Regions from separate parts of the Delftia lacustris genome, predicted to be linked through region 3. Evidence: predicted binding sites of a transcription regulator. Region 3 holds the regulator's gene; each other region holds the start of a gene.
What was found. Region 3 encodes HrcA, which represses chaperone genes, less so after heat shock. Its sites were predicted from a motif close to TTAGCACTCNNNNNNNNNGAGTGCTAA; they were not measured.
Positions count from the first base shown of each region.

Region 1 (6,542 bases), 330 kb from region 3:
CGACCCCTATGGCGAGCTGCGCTTTACCGGCCAGCGCGAGCCGTCGATCTACGAAACGGGCCTGGCGCAGTGCGGTGCCCAGTCCAACCCCGTGGTCTACCTGTCCAGCCTGTCCAAGACCGTGGCGCCTGCGCTGCGCATCGGCTGGATGCTGGCCGACGCCCAATTGCTGCGCCGCTGCACCATCGCCAAGCAGACGGCTGACCTGTGCACCTCGCCGCTGGCGCAGATGATCGCCGCGCACTATCTGCGCTCGGGCCGCTATGCACCCCAGCTGGCCCAGGCCTGCGCCGAGTACGCGGCGCGCATGGATGCGCTGTGCTCGGGCATGCAGTCGGCCCTGGGCGAGCAGATCCGCTTCGTGCGGCCTGCGGGCGGCATGTTCGTCTGGGCGCAGCTGCTGCCGCCACAACGGCATGCGGGCGAGCCCGAGGCCCTGGCCCGGGCGCTGTTCACGGCCGCTGTGGAGCAGGGCGTGCTCTATGTGCCAGGCAAGGCCTTCTTCCCGGCCGAGGCGGCGCAGCAGGCCGGCCTGTGCATGCGCCTGTCGTATGCGGCGCCCACCGTGCCCCAGATCACCGAGGCCGTGGCGCGCCTGGGCCGGGCCTGGGGCCAGGCCGTGTCCTGAGGACATCGGCAACAGCGTTCATGCAATGAAAAAGGCCGCCCGAGGGCGGCCTTTTTCTTGCGGGGCAAACCGGGTATGGCGCAAGGCCTGCCCGGTTGCGGCGGGCAATTACATGCCCATGCCGCCCATGCCACCCATGCCGCCCATGTCGGGCATGGCGGGGGCGCCTTCAGCCTTGGGGGACTCGGCGATCATGGCTTCGGTCGTCAGCAGCAGCGATGCCACGGAAGCGGCGTTCTGCAGGGCCGTACGCGTCACCTTGGTCGGGTCCAGGATACCCATTTCCAGCATGTCGCCGTAGGTGTCGTTGGCGGCGTTGAAGCCGTAGTTGCCCGAGCCGTTCAGCACGGCGTTGACCACCACCGAGGGCTCGCCACCGGCGTTAGCCACGATTTCGCGCAGGGGCGCTTCGATGGCCTTCATGATCAGCTTGATGCCGGCGTCCTGCTCGGCGTCGCCGGTCTTCAGTTCGCCCACGGCTTGCTTGGCACGCAGCAGAGCCACGCCGCCGCCGGCCACGATGCCTTCTTCCACAGCAGCGCGGGTAGCGTGCAGGGCGTCTTCAACGCGGGCCTTCTTTTCCTTCATCTCGACTTCGGTGGCAGCGCCGACCTTGATCACGGCCACGCCGCCGGCCAGCTTGGCCACGCGCTCTTGCAGCTTTTCGCGGTCGTAGTCGCTGGTGGCTTCTTCGATCTGGATGCGGATCTGCTTGACGCGGGCTTCGATTTCAGCAGCTTGGCCAGCACCGTCGATGATGGTGGTGTTTTCCTTGCCGATTTCGATGCGCACTGCCTGGCCCAGGTCTTCCAGGGTCACCTTGTCCAGCGCCAGGCCCACTTCTTCAGCGATGACCTTGCCGCCCGTCAGGATGGCGATGTCTTCCAGCATGGCCTTGCGGCGGTCGCCGAAGCCAGGAGCCTTGACAGCCACAACCTTCAGGATGCCGCGGATGGTGTTGACCACCAGCGTTGCCAGGGCTTCGCCTTCGACGTCTTCTGCAATGATCAGCAGGGGACGGCCGGCCTTTGCCACGGCTTCCAGCGTGGGCAGCAGGTCGCGGATGTTGCTGATCTTCTTGTCGAACAGCAGCACGAAGGGGTTGTCCAGCAGGGCAACCTGCTTTTCGGGGTTGTTGATGAAGTAGGGCGACAGGTAGCCGCGGTCGAACTGCATGCCCTCGACGACGTCGAGTTCGTTGGCCAGCGACTTGCCTTCTTCAACGGTGATCACGCCTTCCTTGCCGACCTTGTCCATGGCTTCGGCAATGATGCTGCCCACGGATTCGTCGGAGTTGGCGGAGATCGAGCCGACCTGGGCGATTTCCTTGGAGGTGGTGGTGGCCTTGGATTGCTTCTTCAGCTCTTCCACCAGGGCGGCGACAGCCTTGTCGATGCCGCGCTTGAGGTCCATGGGGTTCAGGCCGGCGGCCACGTACTTGATGCCTTCGCGGACGATGGCCTGTGCCAGCACGGTGGCGGTGGTCGTGCCGTCACCGGCGATGTCGTTGGTCTTGGAGGCCACTTCCTTCACGAGCTGGGCGCCCATGTTCTGCAGCTTGTCCTTGAGTTCCACTTCCTTGGCGACCGACACGCCGTCCTTGGTCACGGTGGGGGCGCCGAAGGAGCGCTCCAGCACCACGTTGCGGCCCTTGGGGCCCAGCGTGACCTTGACCGCGTTGGCCAGGATGTTCACGCCTTCAACCATGCGAGCGCGTGCTTCGCCGCCGAAAACTACGTCTTTTGCTGCCATTTCAATTCTCCGGATTCAGTTGGAAAGTGCGGTTTCGAAGCGCGTGGATTACTTTTCGACGACCGCGAACAGGTCGTCTTCCTTCATCACCAGCAGTTCGTCGCCATGGACCTTGACGGTCTGGCCGCTGTACTTGCCGAACAGAACGCGGTCGCCGACCTTCACGTTCAGGGCGATCACTTCACCCTTGTCGTTCTTCTTGCCGGGACCCACTGCCAGCACTTCGCCCTGGTCGGGCTTCTCGGCGGCGTTGTCGGGGATCACGATGCCCGAAGCCGTCTTGGTTTCGTTTTCGAGGCGCTTGACGATCACGCGATCGTGCAGGGGACGCAGGTTCATACCAACTCCTAAATCATCAACAAAGTTGAAACAAAGACTTGCCGGCCCGGCGGGCCGGCATTCGAAGCAATGTGGGACAGAGGATTGTTAGCACTCATACCCAACGAGTGCTAATAATAAGGCAATTCGGCCAGGTTTCAAGGGGTAGGGCCGGATGTGCCGCAAGACGGCACATCCGGCGCGGAGTGCGGAACGCCACTGATCTTTAGTTTTTTCGGGGCGCGCCCGCGCTGGCCAGCGGCGAAGCGCGGCCTGCAGGAGCACACAGAACTTCCGGCGAAAGGCTGTCGCTGAATCACCATGCAGCCTTGCGGGCTGTGACCTAACGTCGCATCGAAGGCGCCCTGGCCGTGGTGCTGAGCGCACCCAAGATCAGCCAGCCGTGCAGAGTGACTGTCCTTGATCAGGCGCGGATGAGGAGCGAAGCATCTGGCGATGCCGCCAGCCCTGAAGCTTGGATGACCACCATGTGGCTGCAACTGATAGGTCACGAGGTGGCCGTGAGCAGCAGCAATCGCTGCGGAGCAGTTGGCAACTGCAGACTTTCTAACGATGGCCTCAGGCTGATCTACGCCCTTCACTGTGCAAAGCGAGAGTGACAGGGACGACCAACACCTGCCGTTGAAGGCTTCCATTGTTGGACGACCGCTTCACCGTTTGGAAGTGGCCAGTCGATTCTTCGGTGCGCCGTGCTTCGCCTCGAAGGCCCCATTTCGCGCTGCACCGCTGATTCCGGTCGACTCAATGCCGTCGCTCCGACTGGTTTCAACGAAGGTGGAATCAGCCCACGATGGTGCTCGCGCCGAGCGTCCGCACTCAGGCGTTGGTGCGCAGGTTGGTGCAATGACGATGTAGGATTTGGATACAATGAAAATAAGAAGCATTCTTGTTTGCCGGTGCATATTGCCCCGGTGCCTTTCCTCCTGCTTCACTCGTGCCGCTTTCCCATGCCCGCCGCCGACCGCGCCCTTGCTCCCGATGTCGCCACTCTCTACTCCGACCACCACGGCTGGCTGCTGGGCTGGCTGCGCAAGCGCCTGGGCAATGCCTTTGATGCGGCCGATCTGACCCAGGACACCTATGTGCGCCTGCTGGGCCGTAGCGGCGCCGAGATCCAGGCCATTCGCGAACCGCGTGCCCTGCTGATGACCATTGCCCAGGGTCTGGCCGCCAACCTCTACCGCAAGCGCTGCGTGGAGCAGGCCTATCTGGACGCCCTGGCCCTCATGCCCGAGGCCGTGGCCCAGTCCCCCGAGCACCGCGCCATCGTGCTGCAGACCCTGGTCGAGGTGGACCGCCTGCTGGCCCTGCTCCCACTGCCCGTGCGCCAGGCCTTTTTGCTGTCGCAGATCGACGGCATGAGGCAGGCCGACATCGCGGCTGAACTGGGCCTTTCCGTGCCCACCGTGCGCCGCCATATCGCGCGGGCCGTGGTGCAAGTCTGCTTTCTGGACGACGACGGCGCATGAGCCTGCCCATTCCTCTTGCGGTGCGCGAGCAGGCCGCCGAATGGCTGGTGGAGCTGCAGTCCGATGATCACAGCGCCGGCACGCGCGAGATGCTGGTGCAGCGCCTGCAGCACTGGCGCGAATCCCATCCCGACCATGAGCGCGCCTGGCTGCGCATAGAGGCCATGGGCGCACGCCTGCAGCCGCTGTCCGGTACGCCGGCCAGCGTGGCCCTGGCCCAGGCCGCGCGCACGGCACGCGGGCGCGGGCGGCGCTTGGCGGTGCGCAGCCTGGCCGTGCTGCTGTTCACGGGCGCGGGTGCCGGTGCCGTGGCATGGAGAGGTCCGGCATCCTCGGGCGACTGGCTGGCCAGCCTGGGGGCGGACCTGCGCACGGGCACGGCCCAGCGGCGCAGCCTGCGCCTGCCGGACGGCACCCAGCTGCAGATGAATGCCGACAGCGCGGTCGACCTGGATTTCAGCCCGCAGCAGCGCCTGGTGCGCCTGCGCGGCGGCGACATCGAGGTGGCCACGGCCCAGGGCCTGAAGGATAGTGCGCCGCCCTTGCTCGTCGAAACCCGCCATGGCCGCATACGTGCCCTGGGCACGCGCTTCGTCGTGCGCCAGCGCGGCCAGGAGCCCAGCCGGGTTGCGGTCTTTGAAGGCGCCACGGAGATCGCGCCCCGCGAACGGCCCGGCCACCTCCATCTGCTGCAAACAGGCCAGCAGGCGCAGTTTGACGCTCAGGCCACCACGCCGGCCGGGCTCGCCGATCCGGCCCTGGCAGCCTGGACGCGCGGCATGCTGGTGGCCCAGGACATGCCGCTGGCCGAGTTCCTGGACCAGCTGTCGCGCTACCGGCCCGGCCACCTGGGCTGCGATGGCGCCGTGGCGCAGCTGCCCGTCAGCGGCACCTATCCGCTGGCCGACACCGACCAGGTGCTGGCCATGCTGCTGGCCACCCTGCCGGTGCGGCTGCGCACGGCCACGCGCTACTGGGTGGTGGTCGAGCCGGCCTGATTTCCTGGCTCTTGTCGATCCTGGCTGATCGCTTTTCGCGTCTCGCGGGGCAATGGAGATGAAGCGCTTTTTTCTGCGCCCGCATTCCATTGCCAACCATCCAGGACCGAGGGACACGCACACCATGGGCCATCACCCGACTTTTCGCGCCACACGACTGGCATTTCAACTGAGGCAGGCCTTGCGCCCCGCCGTTCTGGCACTGCCGCTGGTGGCGGTGCTTGCCCCGGCGCAGGCCCACGCACAGGCACAGCCCCACGCCCAGGCAGTGCAGCGCTACGACATTCCTGCCGGGCCGCTGACCGCCACGCTCAATCGCTTTGGCGCCCAGGCGGGCATCCTGCTGTCCTTCTCCACCGCCCAGACCGCAGACAGGACCAGCCCCGGCGTGCAGGGTGATCGAACCGTGGACCAGGCCCTGTCCGCGCTGCTGGCCGGCACGGGCCTGCAGGCCCTGCCGCGCGAGGGCGGCGGCTTTGTGGTGCGACCGTCCCTGGCCGTGGGAACGCCCACCGGCGCGGCCACGCTGGCCGAGGTGCGCGTCACCGCCCAGGCCGAGCGCAGCGCCGTCACCGAGGGCACGCAGTCCTACGCCGCCAGCGAATCGCGGGCCGCCACGGGCCTGTCCCTGTCGCTGCGCGAGACGCCGCAGTCGGTCAGCGTGATCACGCGCCAGCGCATGGACGACCAGGGCATCGTGCTGCAGGAAGACATCGCCCGCCAGACCACGGGCCTGAGCTATGCGCAGTACGGTCCCACGGGCGGCGACACCAACCAGTTCTTCGCGCGGGGCTTTCAGATCAAGAACTTCCAGGTCGATGGCGTCAACCGCCTGTTCAGCGACTACCCGGCCATCTTCCAGACCAGCGACATGGCCATGTTCGACCGCGTCGAAGTCGTGCGCGGCGCCTCGGGGCTGATGAGCGGCGCGGGCACGCCCGGCGCCACCATCAACCTGGTGCGCAAGCTGCCCACGGCCGAGTTCCAGGGCAGCGCCAGGCTCACGGCAGGCTCCTGGGATTTCGCACGTGCCGAGGTGGATCTGTCATCTCCGCTCAACGCCTCCGGATCGGTGCGCGGGCGCATCGTGGCCGTGTCGCAGAACCGCCATTCCAAGGTCGACTACGAGCAGGACCGCAGCCGCTCGCTGTACGGCGTGGTGGAGGCTGACCTGTCGCTGTCCACGCTGGCCACCGTGGGCTTTTCCGCGCAGGACTACGACGCTTCTGGCGTAGGCCGTGGGGGCCGGCCTTTCTTCTACACGGATGGCACGCGCATCGATTGGAGCCGCTCCGCGTCCTCGGGCGCGCGCTGGGCCTCGGCACGGCGGGACTACCGCAGCGTCTTCGCCTCGCT
Region 1 is NZ_CP141274.1:1,156,224-1,162,765, forward strand. It holds gene U6958_RS06730 (PLP-dependent aminotransferase family protein) at 1-628, shown strand, start outside; gene groL (chaperonin GroEL) at 737-2,380, opposite strand; gene groES (co-chaperone GroES) at 2,429-2,719, opposite strand; gene U6958_RS06745 (sigma-70 family RNA polymerase sigma factor) at 3,667-4,188, shown strand; gene U6958_RS06750 (FecR domain-containing protein) at 4,185-5,186, shown strand; gene U6958_RS06755 (TonB-dependent receptor) at 5,368-6,542, shown strand, end outside.
Region 1: groES (co-chaperone GroES) is a predicted target of HrcA. The motif match lies at 2,807-2,833, and genes of this name have one in related genera.

Region 2 (6,542 bases), 2.6 Mb from region 3:
GGGCAGCCGGGGCTGGACGTGGCGAGCAGGCGGTCGGCTCATTCCGTCCTGGGCCGGGCCGTGGCGGGCAGGGCCACGCGCGTGCGCATCAGCCGGTCCATGAAGGCCAGCGCAAAGCCATAGTTGCCGTTGGGCCGGGCATGGTGCAGATGGTGGCGCCGGCTGGCGGCCAGCGCATGCGTGTCGGACACCCCGGGAAAGAAGTCGTAGTTGGAGTGGCCTATGACGTTCAGCAGCAGGCTGAGCACCGGCACCGAGGCCAGCGACCAGAAACTGAAGTCGTGCACCACCATGGGCAGCAGGATGACGTTGCCCAGCATCAGCGCCTCGATGGGATGGAAGCTGTAGGTGGACCACGGCGTGGTGACGATGGAGCGGTGGTGGTCGCCATGAAAGCGCCCCAGCAGCCGCGTGTGCAGCAGGCGGTGGTTGATCCAGAAATGCACATCGTTCCAGATCAGCAGCACCACGACTTCGATGGCAATGCGCCAGGGGCCTGCATCGGGCTCCAGCCGCGCCCACCCCAATTGCAGAAGGCCCCAGGGCACGATCATGCCGATGCCGAAGATCAGCACCGAATGCAGCGACTGGCGCCATTCGCGCTGCAACTGGTCGGGCTTGAGCGGGCGCGTGTCCAGCACGCGGCCCACGCCGCGCCGCTGCAGCCAGCGCGTGAGCGCCGACATGCCCCAGCCGCCGGCCAGGTAGAGCACGCCAAAGAAGGCCAGGCCCCAGGCCATGACCTGCCAGGCATTGAGTTCGGTAAAGGCTTGGGCTGCGGTCATGGGGGTGTCAAAGAGGGCACGTCACTGGGCGCATCATTGTGCGCGTATGCCCTGTTCGCGGATGATGCGGCCCAGCGTCGCCACGTCCTGGCGCATGCGCAGGGCCAGGCCTTCGGGCGAGCTGCCCACGGCCTGCCAGCCCTGGGCGGCCAGGCGCGCGCGCATCTCGGGCGAGCGCACGATCTCGCTCACGGCCTCGGCCAGCTTGTGCACATGGGCGGCGGGCATGGCCTTGGGCGCGGCCACGGCGTTCCAGATCTCCAGGTCGAAATCGCCCACGCCCAGCTCCTTGAGGCTGGGCAGGCCCGGCGCCAGCGGGCTGCGCGTGGCCGAGGTCACGGCCACGCCGCGCAGCTTGCCGGCCTGGACCTGGGCCATGGCCAGCGCGGGCGGCAGCATGGACAGCTGCAGGTCGCCGCCCTGGATGGCGTTGAACACCTGCGGGTAGCCGGGATAGGGAATGTGCTCGGGCCTGAGCGCGGAGCGGCTCTTGAGCAGCTCCATGCCCAGGTGGCCCACGGTGCCCACGCCGGGCGAGCCGTAGCTCCAGCGGCTGCCGGCCTGGGCAGCGGCCTCCAGGAAGGCCCGACCCTCGGGCGCGCCGGCCGGCGCCACCAGCACCAGGGGCGCCACGCCGATCAGGCTGACGGGCTGCAGGTCCTTGACGGGGTCGTAGCGCACGGCGGGGTTGAGCAGGCGGGCAATCGTCAGGTTGCCGTTGATCATCACGCTGAAGGTATGGCCATCGCGCGCACGGGCCACCTGCTCGCCTGCAATGTTGCCGCCTGCGCCCACCTTGTTCTCGACGATGACGGGCTGGCCCAGGCGCTTTTCCAGCGGCTCGGCCAGTGCGCGCGCCGTGAGGTCCGGGGAAGATCCTGCGGGAAAGCCGACGATCAGGTGCAGCGGCTTGCTGGGCCAGTTGTCGCCCGCCACGGCAGCGCAAGGCAGCAGGGCCGAAGCCAGGGCGGTGGCCAAGGCATTGGCGAAGAGGCGGCGTAGTGGCGAGATGGCGCGGGCGGGCATGGGTGCGTGGGGGCCGCAAAGGCTGCGGGCAATAAAAAACCCGGAGATTATCCGGGTTTGTCTTGAAGCAGCCTGTCAGCCCAGGCCGTCAGGCCGTCAGGCCGTCAGGCCATCAGGCGAACTCGGCCAGGGCCTTCTTCATCTTCTTCATGGCAGCCACCTCGATCTGGCGAATGCGCTCGGCGCTCACGCCATACACGGCGGCCAGCTCATGCAGCGTCATGCCGCCCGAGCCGTCATCGTTGACCTTGAGCCAGCGCTCCTCGACGATGCGGCGGCTGCGGTCGTCCAGCGAATCCAGCGCCATGGCAATGCCGTCGGTGGCCAGGTGGTCACGCTGGCGCGACTCGATCATGGCCGTGGGCTCATGTGCGCCGTCGGCCAGATAGGCGATGGGGCCGAAGGCCTGCTCGCCATCATCGCTGGGCGAGGGGTCCAGCAGCACGTCGCCACCGGCCAGGCGCGTTTCCATCTCCATGACTTCTTCGCGCTTGACGTTGAGCTTCTCGGCCATGGCGTCGATCTCGCCGGAGGTCAGCGTGTCGCGCAGCATGGCGCCGTCCTCGGCCATGGCGGCGTCGGACTTCAGGCCCTGCTTCATGGAGCGCAGGTTGAAGAACAGCTTGCGCTGGGCCTTGGTCGTGGCGACCTTGACCATGCGCCAGTTCTTGAGGATGTACTCGTGGATCTCGGCCTTGATCCAGTGCATGGCGTAGCTCACCAGGCGCACGTTCTGATCGGGATCGAAGCGCTTGACGGCCTTCATCAGGCCGACATTGCCTTCCTGGATCAGGTCGCCGTGGGGCAGGCCATAACCCAGGTACTGGCGCGAGATGGACACCACCAGGCGCAGGTGGGACATCACCAGACGCCCTGCGGCGTCCAGGTCACTGTGTTCCTTGAGCTTGCGGGCGTAGTCCTGCTCTTCCTCGAGGGTGAGCATGGGCAGGCGGTTGACCGCGGAAATGTAGGCATCCAGATTGCCCAGAGGCGGCACCAGGGCCCAGGGGTTAGCGGGCGCCAAGGTGGTCGCAATGGAGCCGGAGGCGTTTGTCATTGCAGAGTTCCTTTCTTCCATTCCTTCATATTAGCACTCGTTAGGATTGAGTGCTAAAGCCGAAGTTCCGCGGGTTTTTCAGTCGGTTGCAGAAATCTTCGGCACTGCAAAAGTCGCTTCTGGCTAGTCTGAGCGATTTTTGGAAACCCTGCTTGCCGGCGGGAGGCATGTGTCGGCCCCCGCCGGGTTTTGACCCCTTTGCGCCCGGCTCCGCCGGCGACCGGGCGAACGGCACGAAAGATCCAGGTTCGTGCAGTCGCGGTGCCCAGCGGCTATTTGAACCGTGGCTGCACGATGATCTTCACCGCCGACTCGTTGTTGTGGATCAGCGTGTCAAAGCCCTGGGCCACCAGGTCATCGAGCTGGATGCGCTGGGTGATGAAGGGCTCGAGGTTGATCTTGCCCTCCTCGACCAGCTTGATGGTTTCCTGGTGGTCGTTGCAGTAGGCGATGGTGCCGCGCACGTCCAGCTCCTTCATGACCACGCTGTGCACGTTGATGGTGGCCGGATGGCTCCAGATGGACACGATCACCACCACGCCCGTGGCCTTCGTCGCGGCCACCAGCGTGTCCAGCACCTTGTTCACGCTGGAGCATTCGAACGACACATCCACGCCCTTGCCGCCGGTGAGCTTCATCACCTCGGCCACCACGTCCACCTCGGAGGGGTCCAGGATGTGATCGGCCACGCCCGATTCACGCGCCTTTTGCTTGCGCTTGGCACTGAGCTCGGTGATGACGACGGTCAGGCCCTTGGCCTTGAGGATGGCCGACAGCAGCAGACCGATGGGGCCGGCGCCGCCCACCAGTGCCACATCGCCGGCCTTCGCTCCGCTGCGGGTGTAGGCATGGTGGCCCACGGACAGCGGCTCGATCAGCGCGGCCTGGTCCAGTGGAATGGCATCGGAGATGGGATGCACCCAGCGGCGCTTGACGGCAATCCGCTCGGACAGCCCGCCACCGCGCCCGCCCAGGCCGATGAAGTTCATGTCCTTGGACAGGTGGTAGTTGTCGCCCGGCCCCGTGGGCACATCGTCGGCCACGATGTAGGGCTCCACCACCACATGCTGGCCGACCTGGATATCGTCCACCCCTGCGCCCACGGCGTACACCACGCCCGAGAACTCATGCCCCATGGTGATGGGTGCGGACTCGCCCGAGATGGGATGCGGGTGGCCGCAGGGCGGGATGAAGATCGGCCCTTCCATGAACTCATGCAGATCCGTGCCGCAGATGCCGCACCAGGCCACTTCGATGCCCACGGTGCCGGGCTCCACCACGGGTTCGGGGATGTCCTCGATGCGGATGTCGCCCCGGTCGTGGAAACGTGCTGCTTTCATGATTGAACTTTCTGTTTTGCAAGGCTGGGTTGGCGGGCGGCACAGCCGCCCCATGGCGATTATTCGGCCTTACCGCAGGTGATGAACTTGCTGCAGGTCATAGACACGCACCGGCAGGCCTTCCTGCCGCGCCTTGAGCTGCAGCGCCAGGTACAGCGAGTAGTGGCGCGACTGGTGCAGGTTGCCGCCGTGGAACCACAGCGCCTCTTGCTGCGTGGGCTTCCACATGTTGCGCTGCTCGCCCTCCCACGGTCCCGGGTCCTTGGTGGTGTCCGAGCCCAGGCCCCAGACCTTGCCTACCTTGTCCGCCACCTCCTGGCTGATCAGGTCGGCCACCCAGCCGTTCATGGAGCCATAGCCGGTCGCGTAGACCACCAGGTCCGCCGGCAGCTCAGTGCCATCGGCCAGCACCACCGCGTTTTCCGACAGGTGGCTGATCTGCTTGCCCGCCTGCAGCTTGATGCTGCCGTCGATCACCAGATCGCAGGCCCCCACGTCGATGTAGTAGCCCGAGGCGCGGCGCAGGTACTTCATGAAAAGGCCCGAGTCGTCATCCCCGAAGTCCAGCATGAAGCCGGTCGCCTCCAGCTGGCGGTAGAACTGAGCGTCGCGCTCGCGGATGCGGTTGTACACCGGCACCTGGAAGTCGGCCATGATGCGGTAGGGCAGCGAGGCAAAGATCAGGTCCGCCTTCCTGGTCGTCACGCCGCTGGCCACGGCGCGCTCCGAGTAAAGGTCGCCCAGGCCGATGTCCATCAGCGAATCGGAGCGCACGATATGCGTGGACGAGCGCTGCACCATGGTCACATCGGCGCCGTGCTCCCACAGGGCCGCGCAGATGTCGTGGGCGGAATTGTTGGCGCCGATCACCACCACCTTCTTGCCCGCGTAGGCGTCCGGGCCATGGTGCTGGGACGAGTGCTGCTGCTCGCCCTTGAAGATGTCCTGGCCCTTGATCTTGGGCACATTCGCCTTGCCCGACATGCCGGTGGCGAACACCACATGCCTGGGGCGCAGCACCTGCGTCTCGCCATTGCGCTCCAAGGTGACTTCCCATTCCTGCCGGTCCTCATCGAAGCGGGCGTTCAGGCAGTTGGTGGACGGCCAGTAGTTGACCTCCATCACCTTGGTGTACATCTCCAGCCAGTCGCCGATCTTGTCCTTGGGCGCGAACACGGGCCAGTTGTCCGGGAAAGGCATGTACGGCAGGTGGTCGTACCAGACCGGGTCGTGCAGGCACAGCGATTTATAGCGGTTGCGCCACTGGTCGCCAGGGCGCGCCTGGCGGTCGATGACGATGTGCGATACCCCCAGCTGGCGCAGCCGCGCGCCCAGCGCAATGCCGCCCTGGCCGCCGCCGATGACGAGCACGAAAGGCTGCCTGTCGCGGCCCAGTTCCTGGGCCTCCTGCTGGCGGCGCTCCAGCCAGGTCTGGCGGCCACGCCGGATGCCGTGCTCGGCCCCCATCGGGCGGCGCGTGCCCATGGGTTCCTCATGGCCCTTGAGCTCCTGGGCGGCCGTCAGCAGCGTCCAGATACGCCCGTCCCTGATGCGGACATGGCCGCCGCCGCGCGCATGGCGCGTGTCGATCACGATCCAGGCGGACACCACGCCATCGGCCTCCTCCACCGACTCGCGCTCGTCCAGCGAAAAGCGCACGGGCGCCGCGGCGTCCAGCTGCGCAGCCAGCATGTCGGCGATCTGGCTGCGCCCTTCCATGGTCTTGATGTTCCAGGTCAGCAGCACCAGGTCGCGCCAGTAGCATTCGTCGGCGAACAGGCGGCTGGCGGCCGCGAAGTCGCGGTCTCCCAGGGCATGGTTGAGTTGGTCAAGCATCGCCTTGGCGCGGGCGTTGGGCGTCGTATCGGTCATGGTTGTCTCCTTGATGCGGTCATGCCCGCTGGTTTTTCTTCGGGCAGGCGCTCTTACGCAATCACCATGCCAGGCAGGCCCGGCGGCAGGATGCGCCAGGCAAATCAAGGGGTTGCCTGCGCGCCTCCGGTACAAACCCTGCGCCTTGCACCCCGCTGCCCGGCGTTGCCGCCCGCGACAGGTGGGGCAGCCCTGCGACACCTGTCGCACCAGGCGTGCTGCAGCGCAGCAGGGGCAGTGGGTAAGTCTTGATTGGCGCCGCGCCGCACAGGGCACAGAATCGTCTGCGGCACGTTCAAAGCCCGCATCGACTCCACGCCATGCCCCTGCAGTCCTACGCCTCGCACATCCAGGAAATCGAAGCCTTCGGCCTGGGCTACTCCCACCGCGGGCAGGAGCGCGACCGCGCCGTGCTGCGCAGCTGGCGCCGCTGCATCGACTCCCACCGGCTCGACCCGGCGC
Region 2 is NZ_CP141274.1:5,815,628-5,822,169, reverse strand. It holds gene U6958_RS28185 (fatty acid desaturase) at 1-42, opposite strand, end outside; gene U6958_RS28180 (sterol desaturase family protein) at 39-785, opposite strand; gene U6958_RS28175 (tripartite tricarboxylate transporter substrate binding protein) at 819-1,811, opposite strand; gene rpoH (RNA polymerase sigma factor RpoH) at 1,924-2,868, opposite strand; gene U6958_RS28165 (2,3-butanediol dehydrogenase) at 3,141-4,208, opposite strand; gene U6958_RS28160 (NAD(P)/FAD-dependent oxidoreductase) at 4,278-6,080, opposite strand; gene U6958_RS28155 (sigma-54-dependent Fis family transcriptional regulator) at 6,401-6,542, shown strand, end outside.
Region 2: rpoH (RNA polymerase sigma factor RpoH) is a predicted target of HrcA. The motif match lies at 2,899-2,925, and genes of this name have one in related genera.

Region 3 (6,542 bases):
CTGGAACTGCGAGACCTGCAGGGCCAGGGCCTGCCCACCGCGCTGCGCCTGGGCGGCGACCTGCTGGACCAGCGCATTGCCGCCGTCGAGCAGGCTTCGCGGCAACTGCGCGCCCTGCACCATTTCGTCAGCGAAAGCCTGCGCCAGCTGCCCTCGCCCACCTTTGTCTGCGACCGCCAGGGCCATGTGCTGCTGGCCAATGCCGCGGCCCATGCCTATGCGCGCAGCCTGGATCACGACCTGCGCGCTGGCGACTCCCTTCCCAGGCTGCTCGATGGCCTGCAGGCGTTGGACACGGCGCCCGGCCCGCAAGCCGGCAGCCCGCTGCTCACGGCCAGGGCGCTTGCCGCCGGCGGCCTGCCGCTCAGCAGCGAGGGGCGCGACGGTCGCGGCCGCAGCCTGATGCTGCTGGTCCAGGCCTTCGAGGCTCCGCCCACCGCAGGCTGGCTGATCACCCTGGTCGATATCAGCGATCTGCGCAGCGCCCAGGCCCAGCGCGACCAGGCCATGCAGTTCATCTCGCACGACATCCGGGCGCCCGTGGCATCCATCATCACCTTGCTGGAGATGCAGCGTGGTTCCGTACAAGCGCCCGACCTGGGCATGCTGCTCCCGCGCATCGAAGGCTATGCCCAGGCCTCCCTGCAGCTGGCCGACGATTTCGTGCACCTGGCTCGTGCCCAGCAGCAGGCGCTGCGCCAGCAGCAGCTGGACCTGGGCCTGGTGCTGGACCAGGCCGTGGAAAGCTGCTGGGCCCAGGCCAGCGCCGCCCATGTGCAGCTGGAATTCAGCCTGCCCGAGCAGGAATGCCCCGTGCTGGGCGACCCGGGCATGCTCCACCGCGCAGCCGTCAACCTGATCGGCAACGCCATCAAGTACGGAGCGCACGGGCAACCGGCAAGCGGCGCCACGGTGCAATGCCTGCTGCTGCAGGACGCCGGCCATTGCCGCATCGCCATCCGGGACCACGGACCCGGCATGGATGCGCAGGCCGTCGCCCGCCTGAGCCAGCCCTTCGAGCGCCTGGACCACCATCAGCACCTGGACGGCGCAGGCCTTGGGCTGGCCTTTGTCCGCACCGTGGCTGCCCGCCATGGCGGGCAGCTGCAGATAGAAAGCGCGCCAGGCCAGGGAAGCACCTTCAGCATCGTGCTGCCGAAGGCGCAGCAAGCCTGACCGGGGGTGTCATCCCAGCGGATCCCAGCGGATGGCCCGTGAAAACGAAAAAGCCCTGAAGTCTTTCAACTTCAGGGCTTTGCGTTTTTTGGTGCGGCTGGCAGGAATCGAACCCACGACCCCTTGGTTCGTAGCCAAGTACTCTATCCAGCTGAGCTACAGCCGCAACGCTTCGCATTGTAGCAGCGGGTTTTGGAGCTTCCAGGCAAAAGCGCCATATTTCTGCAAAAAACCTGGAAGTCGCATTCAATGGCAGCCAGGCGCAGCCATGCCAGCCGGCAGCGTCGCTCCCAGCAAAAAAGCCTGCCGCCCGGAAAGGCGGCAGGCTTTTTCATACCAATGGATGGTAGGGCCTCCCAGAGTCGAACTGGGCACCAACGGATTATGAGTCCGCTGCTCTAACCAAGCATGAGCTAAGGCCCCTGATTCACCAAGGCAGCGCGGATGCACGCCATGGCAAACGGCTATTGTAGATCCTAACCTGCGCGGCTCAGCGCTTGTGGCTCAGCGCGTTGCTGACCAGCTTGGAGGTGATGTCCACGATCTGGATCATGCGGTCGTAGTGCATGCGGGTGGGGCCGATCACGCCCAGCGTGCCCACCACCTTGCCATCGAGCTCGTAGGGCGCGCTGACCACGGACAGCTCCTCGAAGGGCACGACCTGGCTTTCGCCCCCGATGTAGATGCGCACACCTTCGGCCTGGCTGGAGAAATCCAGCAGCCTGAGGATCTGGGTCTTTTGCTCGAACAGGTCGAAGGCGCGGCGCAGATTGCCCATGTCGCTGGAGAAATCGCTGACCGACAGCAGGTTGCGCTCGCCCGCGATGACCACGTCCTCCTGGGCACTGGTCATGGCCTCCGTGCCCACGTTGACGGCTGCCTGCATGAGGGTGGCCACCTCGCCGCGCAAAAGCTCGACCTCGCCCTTGAGGCGCTCGCGCACCTCTTCCATGGCCAGGCCTGCGTAGTGGCTGTTGAGAAAGTTCGATGCCTCGATCAGCTGAGAGGCCGAGTAATCCACGTCGGTGAAGATGACGCGGTTTTGCACGTCACCGTCGGGCGAGACGATGATGACCAGAAAGCGCCGCTCCGACAGTCGCACGAATTCGATGTGCTTGAACACCGAGGTACGGCGAGGCACCAGCACCACGCCCACGAACTGGGAAAGGCTGGACAGCAGATTGGCGGCGTTGGCGATGACTTTCTGCGGCTGCTCGGGCACGAGCTCGGGCGTCACGATATCTGCACGGTCCGCCGTGAGCATGGTGTCCACGAACAGCCGGTAGCCCCGGGCGGTCGGAATGCGGCCGGCCGAGGTGTGCGGACTGATGATCAACCCCAGGTCTTCGAGGTCAGCCATCACATTGCGTATCGTGGCAGGCGACAATTCAAGCCCCGACGCACGCGACAGGGTCCGCGAGCCCACAGGCTGGCCGTCAGCGATGTAACGCTCGATCAGCGCTTTGAGCAACAACTTGGCACGTTCGTCGAGCATGTGATGATTTTAATGATGTAATTTCCAGAAATGACGTCCACGTTTCGCCACGTTGCCTTGATCGGGAAGTACCACGCTCCCAGCGCAAGCGCCCCGTCCGAGAATGCCAGCAACGCGCTCGAGCGCATTGCGGACTTCCTCAGGCGCCAGGGCTGCGAAGTCGTGCTTGATACCCAATCGGCCCTGCACGCAGGGCTCACAGACTACCCCACCCTCGATGTCGATGGCCTGGGCAGGCATTGCGACCTGGGCCTGGTCGTCGGCGGCGACGGCACCATGCTCGGCGTGAGCCGGCACCTGGCGCAATACGGAACGCCCCTGATCGGGGTGAACCAGGGCCGCCTGGGCTTTGTCACCGACATCGCGCTGGAGGACTTCGAGGCCACGCTCACGCCCATGCTGCAGGGCGAGTACGAAGAGGACCTGCGTCCCCTGATGTGCGCCCGCGTGATCCGCGAGGGCGAATGCGTGTTCGAGGCCCTGGCCATGAACGACGTGGTGGTCAACCGCGGCGGCACCTCCGGCATGGTGGAGTTGCGCATCGAGGTCGGCGGCCGCTTTGTCTCCAACCAGCGCGCCGACGGCCTGATCGTGGCCACGCCCACGGGCTCCACGGCCTATGCGCTGTCCGCCGGCGGGCCGATGATGCATCCGTCCATCCCCGCCTGGGTGATGGCACCCATTGCGCCGCACAACCTGTCCAATCGCCCCATCGTGCTGTCCGATGCCAACGAGGTCACGATCGAAGTCGTGGCCGGGCGCGATGTCAGCGCCAATTTCGACATGCAGTCGCTGGCCTCGCTGCAGCACGGCGACCGCATCCTCGTGAGCCGCGCCCACCACAGCGTGCGCTTTCTGCACCCCAAGGGCTGGAACTACTTCGCCACGCTGCGCAAGAAACTGGGCTGGAACGAGGGAGGCGCCTGACCATGGCGCTCAAGCGCATCGTGCTGCGCGACTTCGTGATCGTGCAGGCCCTGGATCTGGACTGGCATGCGGGCTTCACCGTGCTGACCGGCGAGACCGGCGCCGGCAAATCCATCCTGATCGATGCATTGCAGCTGGCCCTGGGCTCCCGCGCCGACGCCGACGTGGTGCGCGAAGGCTGCCCCCAAGCCGATATCTGCGTGGAGTTCGACGGCTGCGCGCGGCTGCGCCCCTGGCTGGAGGCGGCAGGCCTGGCCTGCGAGGACAACAGCCTGCTGCTGCGGCGCACGGTGGACACCCAGGGCCGCAGCCGCGCCTGGATCAACGGCACGCCGGCCACGGCCACGCAGCTGCGCGCCCTGGGCGAGCAGCTGATCGACATCCACGGCCAGCATGCCTGGCAAAGCCTCACGCGACCCGACGCAGCACGCGCGCTGCTGGACGCCTATGCGGGCATAGACAGCCGCGAGGTCCAGGCCTGCTGGAGCCGCTGGAGCCAGGCACGACAAGCCCTGCAGCATGCGCAATCCGCCCAGGACAGCCTGCAGCGCGAACGCGAACGGCTGCAGTGGCAGATCACCGAACTCGACAAGCTGGCCCCGCAGGCCGACGAGTGGGACGAGCTCAATGCCCAGCACACGCGCCTGTCGCATGCCCAGACCCTGATAGACACCGCCCAGACCACGCTGCAGATGCTGGAGGACGACGAGGCCGGCGTGATCACTCCGCTGGGCCGTGCCAGCCATCTGATACAGAACCAGGAACACCTGGAGCCCGAGTTCCAGAACATCGCAGACGTGCTGGCCTCGTGCACGGCCCAGGTGCAGGATGCGCGCCATTCGCTGCAGGCCTATCTGCGCCGCGCCGACCTGGACCCCGAACGCCTGGCCGAGCTGGATGCGCGCCTGTCGCTGTGGATGCAGCTGGCGCGCCGCTACCGCCGCACGCCCGATGAGCTGCCGGCACTGCTGGCCGGCTGGCGCCAGGAGCTGCAGCAGCTGGACGCCGCCGTGGACATCGAGGCCCTGCACGCTGCAGAGCAATCCGCGCAGCAGCACTACCAGGCCAGCGCCCGGGTGCTGTCGCAGCAACGCGCCCTGGCTGCGCCGCGCCTGTCGCGCGCCATCACCCAGGCCATGCAGGGCCTGGGCATGGAAGGCGGCCTGTTCGAGGCCGCCCTGTCCACGGCCGACTCCCCTGGTGCCTTTGGCGTGGACAGCGTGGCCTTCCTGGTCGCCGGCCATCCTGGAGCCAGCCCCAAGCCGATTGCCAAGGTGGCGTCGGGCGGCGAGCTGTCGCGCATTTCGCTGGCCATTGCCGTGACCACCAGCGAGCTGGGCGAGGCCGGCACGCTGATCTTCGACGAGGTGGACTCGGGCGTGGGCGGCGCCGTCGCCGAGACCGTGGGCCGCCTCATGCATGCGCTGGGCCGATCGCGCCAGGTGCTGTCCGTCACCCATCTGCCGCAGGTCGCGGCCTGTGCCGACCACCACTATCTGGTGGCCAAGCAGCGCGCACGGCAAGGCACGCTCAGCACCGTGCAGCCGCTGGACAGCACCGCGCGCGAGGCAGAGCTGGCCCGCATGCTGGGCGGCGAGCGCCAGTCCGAAACCACGATGGCCCATGCCCGCGAAATGCTGGCCATGGCGCGCCAGGCACCCCCGCCCCGCCCGGCGCCGCGCAGGCCCGGCCGGCAGCGGCCGCAGGCCGACGCGCAGCGTACCCGGCCCAAGCCGGGCCGTGCGGCCAACGGCGCGCGCAACACCAATGGAGGCTGATGCCATGTCGCTTGAGATCGTGCTGATCACCGGGATGTCCGGATCGGGCAAATCCGTCGCCCTGCATGCGCTGGAGGATGCCGGCTACTACTGCGTGGACAACCTGCCTCCCGAGCTGCTGTCCGCCTTCGTCGAACTGGAGCACGGCCGCCACAGCAACAAGGTGGCCATCGCCATGGATGCGCGCAGCGCCGGGGGATTGCCCCACCTGCCCGGGCAGCTGGAGCGGCTGCAGCGCCAGGGTGTCGTGCCCCACCTGGTCTTTCTGGACGCCACCACGGGCACCCTGGTGCGGCGCTTCTCCGAAACGCGGCGCCGCCATCCTCTGTCGCAAGGGCCTGTCGCCGAGGGCCGCCGCGCCCTGGTGCAGGACATAGAAACCGAGCGCGAACTGCTGGGCGAATTGCGCGAGAAATCGCATGTCATCGACACCAGCCACCTGCGCTCGTCCCAGCTGCAAAGCTATATCAAGGAGCTGATTGCGGCCCCGGTGGGCCAGATGACCCTGGTCTTCCAGTCCTTCGGCTTCAAGCACGGCCTGCCCTCGGATTCCGACTATGTGTTCGATGTGCGCATGCTGCCCAACCCGCACTACGAACCCCAGCTGCGCCCGCTGACCGGCATGGACGCGCCCGTGGCCGAGTTCCTGCGCCAGCAGCCCGGCGTGGACCAGATGCGCCGAGACATCCAGCAGTTCCTGGAGTCCTGGCTGGACATGATGGCCAGCAACCACCGCAGCTATGTCACCGTGGCCATCGGCTGCACGGGGGGCCAGCACCGCTCGGTCTTCCTGGTCGAGGAACTGGCGCGGCACTTCGCCCCGCGCTGGCCCACGCTGTGCCGGCACCGCTCGCTGGACAGCCGGCCCACCCCCAAGCCTGCCGACCTGCTTGCGCACGACATCTGAAGCGCCAGGGTCCGCTCCCGGAGTACTGCGATGCAAGGCATGCCGATGACGAACGCCCCGCGCGTGTTGCTGGTGGAGGACGACCCCGCCATCGCGCGCACCGTCTGCTATGCGCTGGAGCGTGACGGCATCGCCGTGCGCCACTGCCTGCAGCTGGCCGATGCACGCGCGCAATGGCAGGCGCAGCCGCCCGATGCCCTGCTGCTGGACGTGGGCCTGCCCGATGGCAACGGCCTGGACTGGTGCCGCGAGCTGCGCC
Region 3 is NZ_CP141274.1:1,484,076-1,490,617, reverse strand. It holds gene U6958_RS08235 (CHASE2 domain-containing protein) at 1-1,176, shown strand, start outside; tRNA gene U6958_RS08230 (tRNA-Arg) at 1,266-1,342, opposite strand; tRNA gene U6958_RS08225 (tRNA-Ile) at 1,521-1,599, opposite strand; gene hrcA (heat-inducible transcriptional repressor HrcA) at 1,667-2,671, opposite strand; gene U6958_RS08215 (NAD kinase) at 2,702-3,598, shown strand; gene recN (DNA repair protein RecN) at 3,601-5,376, shown strand; gene rapZ (RNase adapter RapZ) at 5,381-6,283, shown strand; gene creB (two-component system response regulator CreB) at 6,314-6,542, shown strand, end outside.